2 regions of the Dietzia sp. NPDC055343 genome follow, and region 1 is predicted to be linked to the other one. Evidence: riboswitches for the same ligand, from Rfam matches in the RefSeq annotation. Region 1 holds a riboswitch; the other holds the start of a gene.

Region 1 (4,411 bases):
TCGCCAGCACCAGGTTGACGCGTGCCTGGCCCTCGGGCGCCTGGCCGAGTACGTGGAGGCCGTCGCGGATCTGGACGTCCTTGATCTCGCACAGCCAGCCGTCGACGTGGAGGAGGAAGTCGTCGAACTCCTCGTCGCCCGGCTGCTGCTCCAGGCCCAGGTCCTCGTGCATGTGAGCCGAGCGCATGAGGGTCCAGATCTGGTCGCGGATGGCGCCGAGCTTGCCCGGGTCCATCGCGGCGATGTTGCCGTACTCGTCCAGCAGTTGCTCGAGCCGGGCGATGTCGCCGTACGACTCCGCACGGGCCATCGGCGGCACCAGGTGGTCGACGATCGTGGCGTGCGCCCGGCGCTTGGCCTGCGCGCCCTCGCCGGGGTCGTTGACGAGGAACGGGTAGATCAGCGGCATCTCGGCGATCGCCGCGTCGGTCGCGCAGTCCGCCGACAGCGCCGCGTTCTTACCCGGCAGCCACTCCAGCGAGCCGTGCTTGCCCAAGTGGACCAACGCGTGCGCGCCGAACCCGCGGGACAGCCAGCGGTAGGCGGCCAGGTAGTGATGCGACGGCGCGAGCTCGGGGTCGTGGTAGATCGCCACCGGGTTCTCGCCGAACCCGCGGGGCGGCTGGATGAGCAGCACCACGTTGCCGGCCTGCAGCGTCGCGAGGACGATCTCGCCGGCGTCGTTGACGAACAGCTCGCCGGGTGCCTCGCCCCACGCCTCGACCATCTCCTCGCGCAGCGCCGGAGACAGGTCCTCGGTCCAGCGCAGGTAGTCGGAGGTGCTGATCCGCACGTGGGAGTCGGTGAGCTGGGCCGTGGTCAGCCACTCCTCGTCCTGGCCGCCGGCGTCGATGAGCGCGTGGATGAGGGCGTCGCCGGCGGCGGTGTCGTCGGCGAAACCGGCGTCCTGCCCACTGCCGGCGCCGTCCCCGGCACCGTCACCGGCCACGCTCCCGCCCTCGCCGGAGCGGGTGAGGAAGCGGGCGATCGGGCCGTCGTCCGGGCCCAGATCATAGCCCTCCTCGCGCATGCGGCGCAGCAGCCGGATGGTGGAGACGGGCGTGTCCAGGCCGACGGCGTTGCCGATGCGCGAGTGCTTGGTGGGGTATGCCGAGAGCACGAGCGCGATCCGGCGCTCGGCCCGCGGGATGTGCCGCAGCCGGGCGTGGGCCACGGCGATCCCGGCCACGCGCGCGCAGCGTTCGGGGTCGGCGACGTAGCGGGGCAGGCCGTCGGCGTCGATCTCCTTGAACGAGAACGGGACGGTGATGATGCGGCCGTCGAACTCGGGGATCGCGATCTGGCTGGCCGAGTCGAGCGGGTTCACGCCGTCGTCGGAGCCCTCCCAGTCGTCGCGGCCCCAGGTCAGGCACAGCCCCTGCAGGATCGGGATGTCCAGCGCGGCGATGCGTTCGACGTCCCAGCTCTCGTCGTCGCCCCCGGCCCCCGCGGCGCCGGGCGTGGTCCCGCCGGCGGCGAGGACCGTCACGACCAGCGCGTCGAGCGTCCCGAGCGCGTCGAACAGCTCGTCCGGCGCCGACCGCAGCGAGCCGGCGAACACCGGCACGCCCACGGCCTCGCCGGTGGCGTCGATCGCGTCCGCCAGCGCGTGCGCGAAGCCCGCGTTGCCGCTCACCTCGTGGGCGCGGTAGTAGAGCACGCCGACGCGCGGCAGGTCGCCCGGCGCGTGATCCAGGGCGTGGCCGCCCGGCGACTGGTCAGTTCCGCTCACGTTTTCCCAGGTCACGCTCCGGGGATCGCGTGATCTCTGACCACTCGCCGCGTCCGCGGCCCGCGGCCGCTCCGCGATCCCCCACTCCGGCACGCTCTCCGGCGGTTCGAACCCGGTTCCGGTGAGCAGGACGGTGTCCGAGAGGAAGGCGTGCAGCTGCGCGAGGTTGGCGGGCCCGCCCTCGGCGAGGTAGCGGTGCGCCTCGGCGGCGGTGCCGATGGGGACGGTGGAGACCTCCATGAGGTCCGCGTCCGGGGACTGTTCGCCGCCCAGGACGACGACGGGCACGCCGGCGCCCAGCACCGCCTCGAAGCCGTGGTCCCACGAGCGCCTGGATCCGAGGATCCTGACGACGACGAGGTCGGCCCGGGTGAGCAGGTGCGGGAGGTCGGTCTCCACGTCGATGCGTGACGGGTTGCCGAGCGTGAACGCCGCCCCGGATTCCCGCGCGGAGAGCAGGTCCGTGTCGGACGTGGACAGCAGTGCGATGCGGGGAGCACGCGAATCGGACGACTCGGGTGTTGCCGCGGCGTCGTCAGGGGACGCCGAACGCCGGTCTTGGCGCATGTTCTTCTCCAAACCCTCGTGGAACATGTCGCCGTGGCCGGTCTCCTGGCTTTCGCATCGACGCCACGCGACCGACCTTCCCGGGCTGGTGAGCCCAGTGGCCTCCGCCCCATGAGGGACGGACGAGGGTCGCGGAACTCCGCGACTACAGTGGCGAGGGCCGCGCCGGCTTCTCCTCCGGCTTCCCGAACACCACGGCACCGCCGAGACTATCGGCCGCCGCCGGCGCCCGGCCCGCCGCCCTGGGTTCGACGGCGTCCGCGTAGGCTCCAGGGGCATCCCACGGCGAGGAACCCGGTGCGATTCCGGGGCGGTTCCGCCACTGTGAAGCCCTGACCAGGGCCGTCAGCCAGATACTGGCCGAGGGATGGACGTGCGGTCACTCCCGCGCCGACTTCGACTTCTGACCGGGGCGAGAACCCCGAGGAGGACCCATGCCTGGTGCCGTCCGGCCGCCGCGTCGCTATGACTACATCGACGACGGCCCCGCCATCTACCTGGATTCCTTCGCCACCATCCGGCGGGAGACCGATCTCTCGCGGATCCCCGGCGACGCCGAGAAGCTCGCGGTCCGCATGGTGCACGGCACGGGTCAGACGGATCTGACCGCCGACCTGCAGGTGCATGCCGGACTCGTCGACGCCGCACGCTCGGCCCTCGACGCCGGAGCGCCGATCCTCTGCGACGCCCACATGGTCGCCTCGGGCGTCACCCGCGCACGGCTGCCGCGGGACAACGACGTGGTGTGCACACTGAACGACCCGCAGGTCCCCGAGCTGGCCCGACAGATGGGCACCACCCGCTCCGCGGCCGCGTTGGCCCTGTGGGGTGACCGGCTCGACGGCGCCGTGGTGGCGATCGGCAACGCCCCCACCGCCCTGTTCCACCTGCTCGAGATGCTGCTCGACGGCGCGCCCCGGCCCGCGGCGGTCATCGGCTGCCCGGTCGGCTTCATCGGAGCGGCCGAATCCAAGGCGGCACTGGCCGATTTCGCCAGCGACCACGGGATCGACATCCCGTTCGTCACCGTGCACGGCCGCCGCGGCGGCTCGGCGATGACCGCCTCCGCCGTCAACGCCCTGGCGCAGGACGCCGAGTGAGCGGCGGGATGACCGGCGCGGATGCCCCCGGTGTGGCCGGCGACGCTGACGTAGGCGCAGAAGCGGGTGCTGGCGCGGGTCGTCTCTACGGCGTCGGCGTGGGGCCGGGAGACCCCGAGCTCATGACCCTCAAGGCCGCCCGACTGATCGGTGCCGCCGACGTGGTGGCCTTCCACGCCGGGCGCGGCAAGCAGTCCAACGCCCGGCGCATCGCCGCCGACCTCATCCCCGCCGGCGCGATCGAGGAGGTGCTCGAGTACCCGGTCACCACGGGCCTGACCGAGCATCCGGGCGGGTACGCGGGCGCGATCGCGGACTTCTACGAGCGCAGCGCGCAGCGTCTTGCCGAGCACCTCGCCGCGGGCCGTGACGTGGTCCTGCTGGCCGAGGGCGACCCGCTCTTCTACGGCTCGTTCATGTACATGCACGACCGGCTCGCGGAGCGGTTCCTCACCGAGATCGTGCCCGGGGTGCCGGCCTTCGCCGCCGCCACCGCCGCGGCCGCGACCCCGCTGGTCAGGCAGACCGACGTGCTCACCGTGCTGCCCGGAACGCTTCCCGAGCCCGAGCTCGCCCGGCGACTGGCCGATACCGACGGCGCGATCATCATGAAGCTCGGCCGCAACTTCCCCGCCGTGCGCCGGGCGCTCGAATCCGCCGGGCGACTCGACGGCGCGGTGTACGTCGAGCGCGCCTCGACGGATGCAGAGGCGCATCACCCGGCTCGCGAGGTCGACCCGGAGACCGTGCCGTACTTCTCCCTCGTCGTCGTCCCCGGGGACTCCCACCACCACGACCCCACCGGCCGCCGACCCGCACAGCTGACCGCGCCGACCCCCGACCCCGCCGCTCCCGGCGCCCGCGGCGTCGTGCACGTGGTGGGGCTGGGGCCCGGGCCGGACGACTGGCTCACGCCGGAGGCCGCGCGCGTACTCGCCGAGGTGGACCACGTGGTGGGCTACGCGCCGTACGTCAACCGGGTGCCGCAGCGGCCCGGTCTGCGGCGGCACAG
Region 2 (4,411 bases), on a different contig from region 1:
AGCCCCATGCGGAATCGGCCGGTCTCGCAGTCCACCACAACGGATGTAGTGCCCAGCGACGCCAGCCCGGCCGCCGCGGCGCGGGACCGTGCGAGGGCGTCCGGGCCGTGGGTGGCGCGGCCATCGGTGACGACGACGACGAGCGGCCGCCGCCGAAGATCCCGGACCCGCTCCCGGCGCACGACCTCTGCGGTCGCGAGCAGACCCTCCGCCAGCGGAGTGCGGCCGCCCGCGGGGAGCTCCGCCAGGCGCGTCGCGGCGATGTCGACCGAGGAGGTGGGCGGGAGGGCGACCTGCGCGCCGGACCCGCGGAAGGTCACCAGGCCCACGGTGTCGCGGCGGCGATAGGCGTCCAGCAGCAGCGAGAGGATGGCGGTCTTGACCTGCTCCATCCGGGTGCGGGCGGCCATGGACCCGGAGGCGTCCACGCAAAAGAGCACGAGGTTGGACTCGCGGCCCTCGCGCACGGCCGAGCGCAGGTCCTCGGGCGCCAGCAGCAGCCGGCCGCCCTGAAGGCCCCCGGTGCGGCCGCGGCCCGCCTGCCACCTGGCGGCAGCGCGGATGGTGGCGGGAAGATGCAGGTCCGAGCCGGTGAAGTCGCCCGATCCGATCCGCCGCCCCGAGCTGGTGAGCGCGCGAGACCGGCGGCCGGCAGCGCCGTGGCCGGTGCCGGCGACGGACAGCAGCCGGGTGCGGTACGGGTCCGCGGCGGAGGCCACGGTGCCGGGCGGGATGCCACCGGGCGCCCCGGCCGGGGAGTCGCCCTGGTCGCCCTCCTCGGCGACGTCGGGACCCTGCTCCGCGTCGGGACGCTGCGGGTCTGCGGTGTCGTGGCCGGTGTGGGACTCCTCGGTGCCGCGGCCGGCGTCGAGGTCTGCGTCCGGGCGGGTGTCCGTGCCGGGGTCAGTACGGGCGTCGTCGGCGGCGCTTGCATCGGCCGGGTCCGCATCCCGGGGGGCGTCCGCTTCGTGAGCCCCGTCGGTGCCCGGCTGCCCGTCCGGGGTCTCGGCGCGATCCGTGGACTCGGTGTCCGGATCCCCGTCGGGCTCGGGGTCGGGCTCGTCGTCGTCGCCCAACAACCTCTCCAACAGGTCCTCGTCGAGGCCCGGCGCATCGAAGGGGGCGCGCCGACGGCGGTGGGGTAGCGCCATGCGCGCGGCGACGCGGATGTCCTCGCGCGTGATCCGCGCCCGGCCCTGCCAGGCGGCGTGCGCGGCGGCGGTGCGGGCGGTGACGATGTCGGCGCGCATGCCGTCCACGTCGAACCCGGCGCAGACCCGCGCGATGGTGGCCAGTGCCCACGGCGACATCGGCACGCGGTCGACCAGCTCGCGCGCGGCGACGATCCGCTCGGCCAGCGCGGCCTCGTCGGCGGCGAAGCTCGAGGCGAACCCGGTCGGGTCGGATTCGAACGCGATGCGACGGCGCACCACCTCGGCCCGGAGTTCGGGGTCGCGCGGGGCGGCCACCTCCACGGTGAGGCCGAATCGGTCCAGCAGCTGGGGCCGGAGCTCGCCCTCCTCGGGGTTCATGGTGCCGATCAGCACGAAGCGCGCGGCGTGGTCCACCGAGACGCCGTCGCGCTCGACGGTCACGCGGCCCATCGCGGCGGCGTCCAGGAGAAGGTCCACCACGTGGTCGTGCAGGAGGTTGACCTCGTCCACGTACAGCAGGCCGCGGTGGGCCCGCGCGAGCAGGCCGGGCTCGAAGACGGTGACGCCGTCACTGAGCGCGCTCTCCAGATGGAGAGAGCCGGTGATGCGGTCCTCGGACACGCCGATCGGCAGCTCGACCAGGCGGACGGCACGCTGCTCGACAGGGGCGTCGGCGGGGATCCGGCCGTCGGGGGTCTCGGTGCCGCGGTCGGTGGGCGCGGAGGAGAAGCGATCGCCGGCCACCACGTCGATGGGCGGTAGGACGCCGGTGAGCGCGCGCACCATCGTGGACTTGGCGGTGCCCTTCTCGCCGCGGATGAGGACACCACCCACCGACGGCGACACCGCGGTGAGGATGAGGGCGAGCGCCATGTCATCGGATCCGACGACGGCGCTGAAAGGGTAGTGCTGTGGCATGGGGGCTCCCGCTCTCGTCTGCCAGTGGCGGTCAGCGCGAGGCCGGTCTCCGGACTTCCCGGCTCATCTCGGAACGTGCGCACTGTGCGCGATCGTCTGAGAGGCCGGGTCACCGTAGCGGGCCCTGTGCCGGATTCTCACCGGCTTCCCTGATTCTCCCCTCCGCACCGCCTGGGCGGGTCGTGGGGCACCTCGTGCTGTGGGGTTGTTCAGTTGACTGCATGCCAGGCTACCCACCATCTCCGGCACCGTGGCTCCCGGCCTCGGCTGTAGTCTTCCGGCTCATGAACGCACAGGTGGTCGTGGTGGGCATCGGCGGCGACGGCTGGGACGGTCTCGACGAGGCCCGCCGTCGCGCCGTCCGTGACGCCGATGTGCTGCTCGGCGGGGAGCGTCATCTCGCGATGATCCCGGGGGAGGTGGCGGCCATACGGGAGCCCTGGCCGCGGCCGCTTCTGCCTGGTCTGCCCACGCTCCTCGAGCGCCACCGCGACCGCCGGATAGTGGCTCTGGCCTCGGGCGACCCGCTGGTCGCGGGCATCGGGGCAACACTCATCAACGCACTCGGTCGCGACGCGGTGACGGTGCTCCCCGCCGTCTCGTCGGTGGCACTGGCGCGTGCGCGGATGGGCTGGTCGGCCGAGTCAGTGGCGGTGCTCCGGGACCATCGCACGATCGCCCGCGAACTGTCCCCCGGGCGTCGGGTCCTGATCCTCTCGGCGGACCGCCACACGCCCGCCGAGGTCGCCGCGATGCTCACCGCCGCCGGCTTCGGCGCGAGTGAAATGACCGTGCTGGCCGACCTGGGCGCCCCCGCGGAGGCGAGCGAGCGCAGTCGAGCGAGCGAGTGGTCGCCGGGCGACGAGGCCCCGGCCCTGCACGTGCTGGCCGTGGAGTGCGGGGTCGGAACGGGGCAGGACGGGCGCCCCGACAACGACGACGACAACGCCGGCCCCACGGCCCCACACCCGGCGCGATGCCTGGGCATGGTGCCCGGGCTTCCCGACGACGCCTTCGAATCCGACGGCCAGCTCACGCGCCGCGACCTGCGGGCGTCGGCTCTGTCCCGGCTGGCCCCGGGGTACGGGGAGTTGCTCTGGGACGTGGGAGCCGGTGCCGGCTCGGTGGGGATCGAGTGGATGCGGGCCCACCCGAGCTGCCGGACGATCGCGGTCGAGGCGAACCACGCCCGCGCCGAGCGGATCGGTCGCAACGCAGCCCGCCTCGGGGTGCCGGCGCTCGAGGTCGTCCGGGGACGTGCGCCCGAGGCTCTGGAGGGGTGCCCCCGTCCGGACGCCGTCTTCATCGGCGGCGGTGGCACTGCTCCGGGACTGGTCGACCTGTGCTGGGATGCGCTCCGGCCGGGCGGTCGGCTGGTCGCACACGCGGTCACCGTCGAGACCGAGCGCGTGCTGCTCGACGCCCGCGCCGAACTCGGCGGCGAACTGACCAGGTTCCACGTGGAACACGCGGACGCGATCGGTGGATTCACCGGCTGGGCGCCCGCGCGCGCGGTGGTGCAGTGGGCCGCCGTCAAACCGCTGGAGACATCTGTAGAGGAGATCTCGTGACCGTTCATTTCGTGGGTGCCGGCCCCGGCGCCGCTGACCTGCTCACACTGCGCGCGGCGGCCGCGCTTCGGGCGGCCGACGTCTGCCTCTACGCCGGCACCTACCTCGACGAGGGCGTGCTCGATCACTGCCGGCCCGATGCCCGCCTGGTCGATACCCAGCACCTGGACCTGGACGGGATCATCGCCGAGATCGCCGCCGCTCACGCCGAGGGGTTGGACGTGGTGCGGCTGTGCTCGGGCGATCCGTCGCTGTACTCGGCGCTGGCCGAGCAGACGCGCCGCCTCGACACCGCCGGGGTGCCGTGGGACGTGGTCCCGGGCGTGCCCGCGTACGCGGTGGCCGCCGCCGAGCTGGGCGTGGAGCTCACCGTGCCGGAGGTGGTGCAGTCGGTGGTGCTCACCCGCGTTCAGGCCCGCTCCACAGCGATGCCGCCCGCGGAGGCGCTGGAGCACTTCGCCGCCACCGGAGCGACGTTGGTGCTGCACCTGGCCATCACGCGGATCCGCGAGCTCGCCGAGCGGTTGGTGCCGACGCACGGCGCAGACTGCCCGGTTGCGGTGGTCGCCAACGCCAGCCGCCCGCACCGCGTGGAACTGCGGGGCACGCTCGCCGACATCGCGGACTCCGTCGAGGCGGCGGGACTACGACAGGCCGCGGTCATTCTGGTCGGCCGCGCGATGGACCGGCCCGGCTCGGCCGAGTCGTGGCTCTATGCCTCCGACCCGGAGCGGGAGTCGAAGCGGCGGCGAGCCGCTGGGTAGGAGC

Evidence for each region. Region 1 has a riboswitch for cobalamin ahead of ACWIE7_RS07715 (precorrin-8X methylmutase). Riboswitches for the same ligand answer to the same signal wherever they lie in the genome.
Region 2: another riboswitch for cobalamin. It lies ahead of ACWIE7_RS14830 (VWA domain-containing protein); the one in region 1 lies ahead of ACWIE7_RS07715 (precorrin-8X methylmutase).

What each region holds. Positions count from the first base shown of each region.
Region 1 is NZ_JBSHMJ010000011.1:92,128-96,538, forward strand. It holds gene cobN (cobaltochelatase subunit CobN) at 1-2,326, opposite strand, end outside; cobalamin riboswitch at 2,318-2,511, opposite strand; cobalamin riboswitch at 2,547-2,676, shown strand; gene ACWIE7_RS07715 (precorrin-8X methylmutase) at 2,734-3,399, shown strand; gene ACWIE7_RS07720 (precorrin-2 C(20)-methyltransferase) at 3,522-4,411, shown strand, end outside.
Region 2 is NZ_JBSHMJ010000035.1:6,196-10,606, reverse strand. It holds gene ACWIE7_RS14830 (VWA domain-containing protein) at 1-2,072, opposite strand, end outside; cobalamin riboswitch at 2,096-2,282, opposite strand; gene cbiE (precorrin-6y C5,15-methyltransferase (decarboxylating) subunit CbiE) at 2,357-3,643, shown strand; gene ACWIE7_RS14820 (cobalt-precorrin-4/precorrin-4 C(11)-methyltransferase) at 3,640-4,407, shown strand.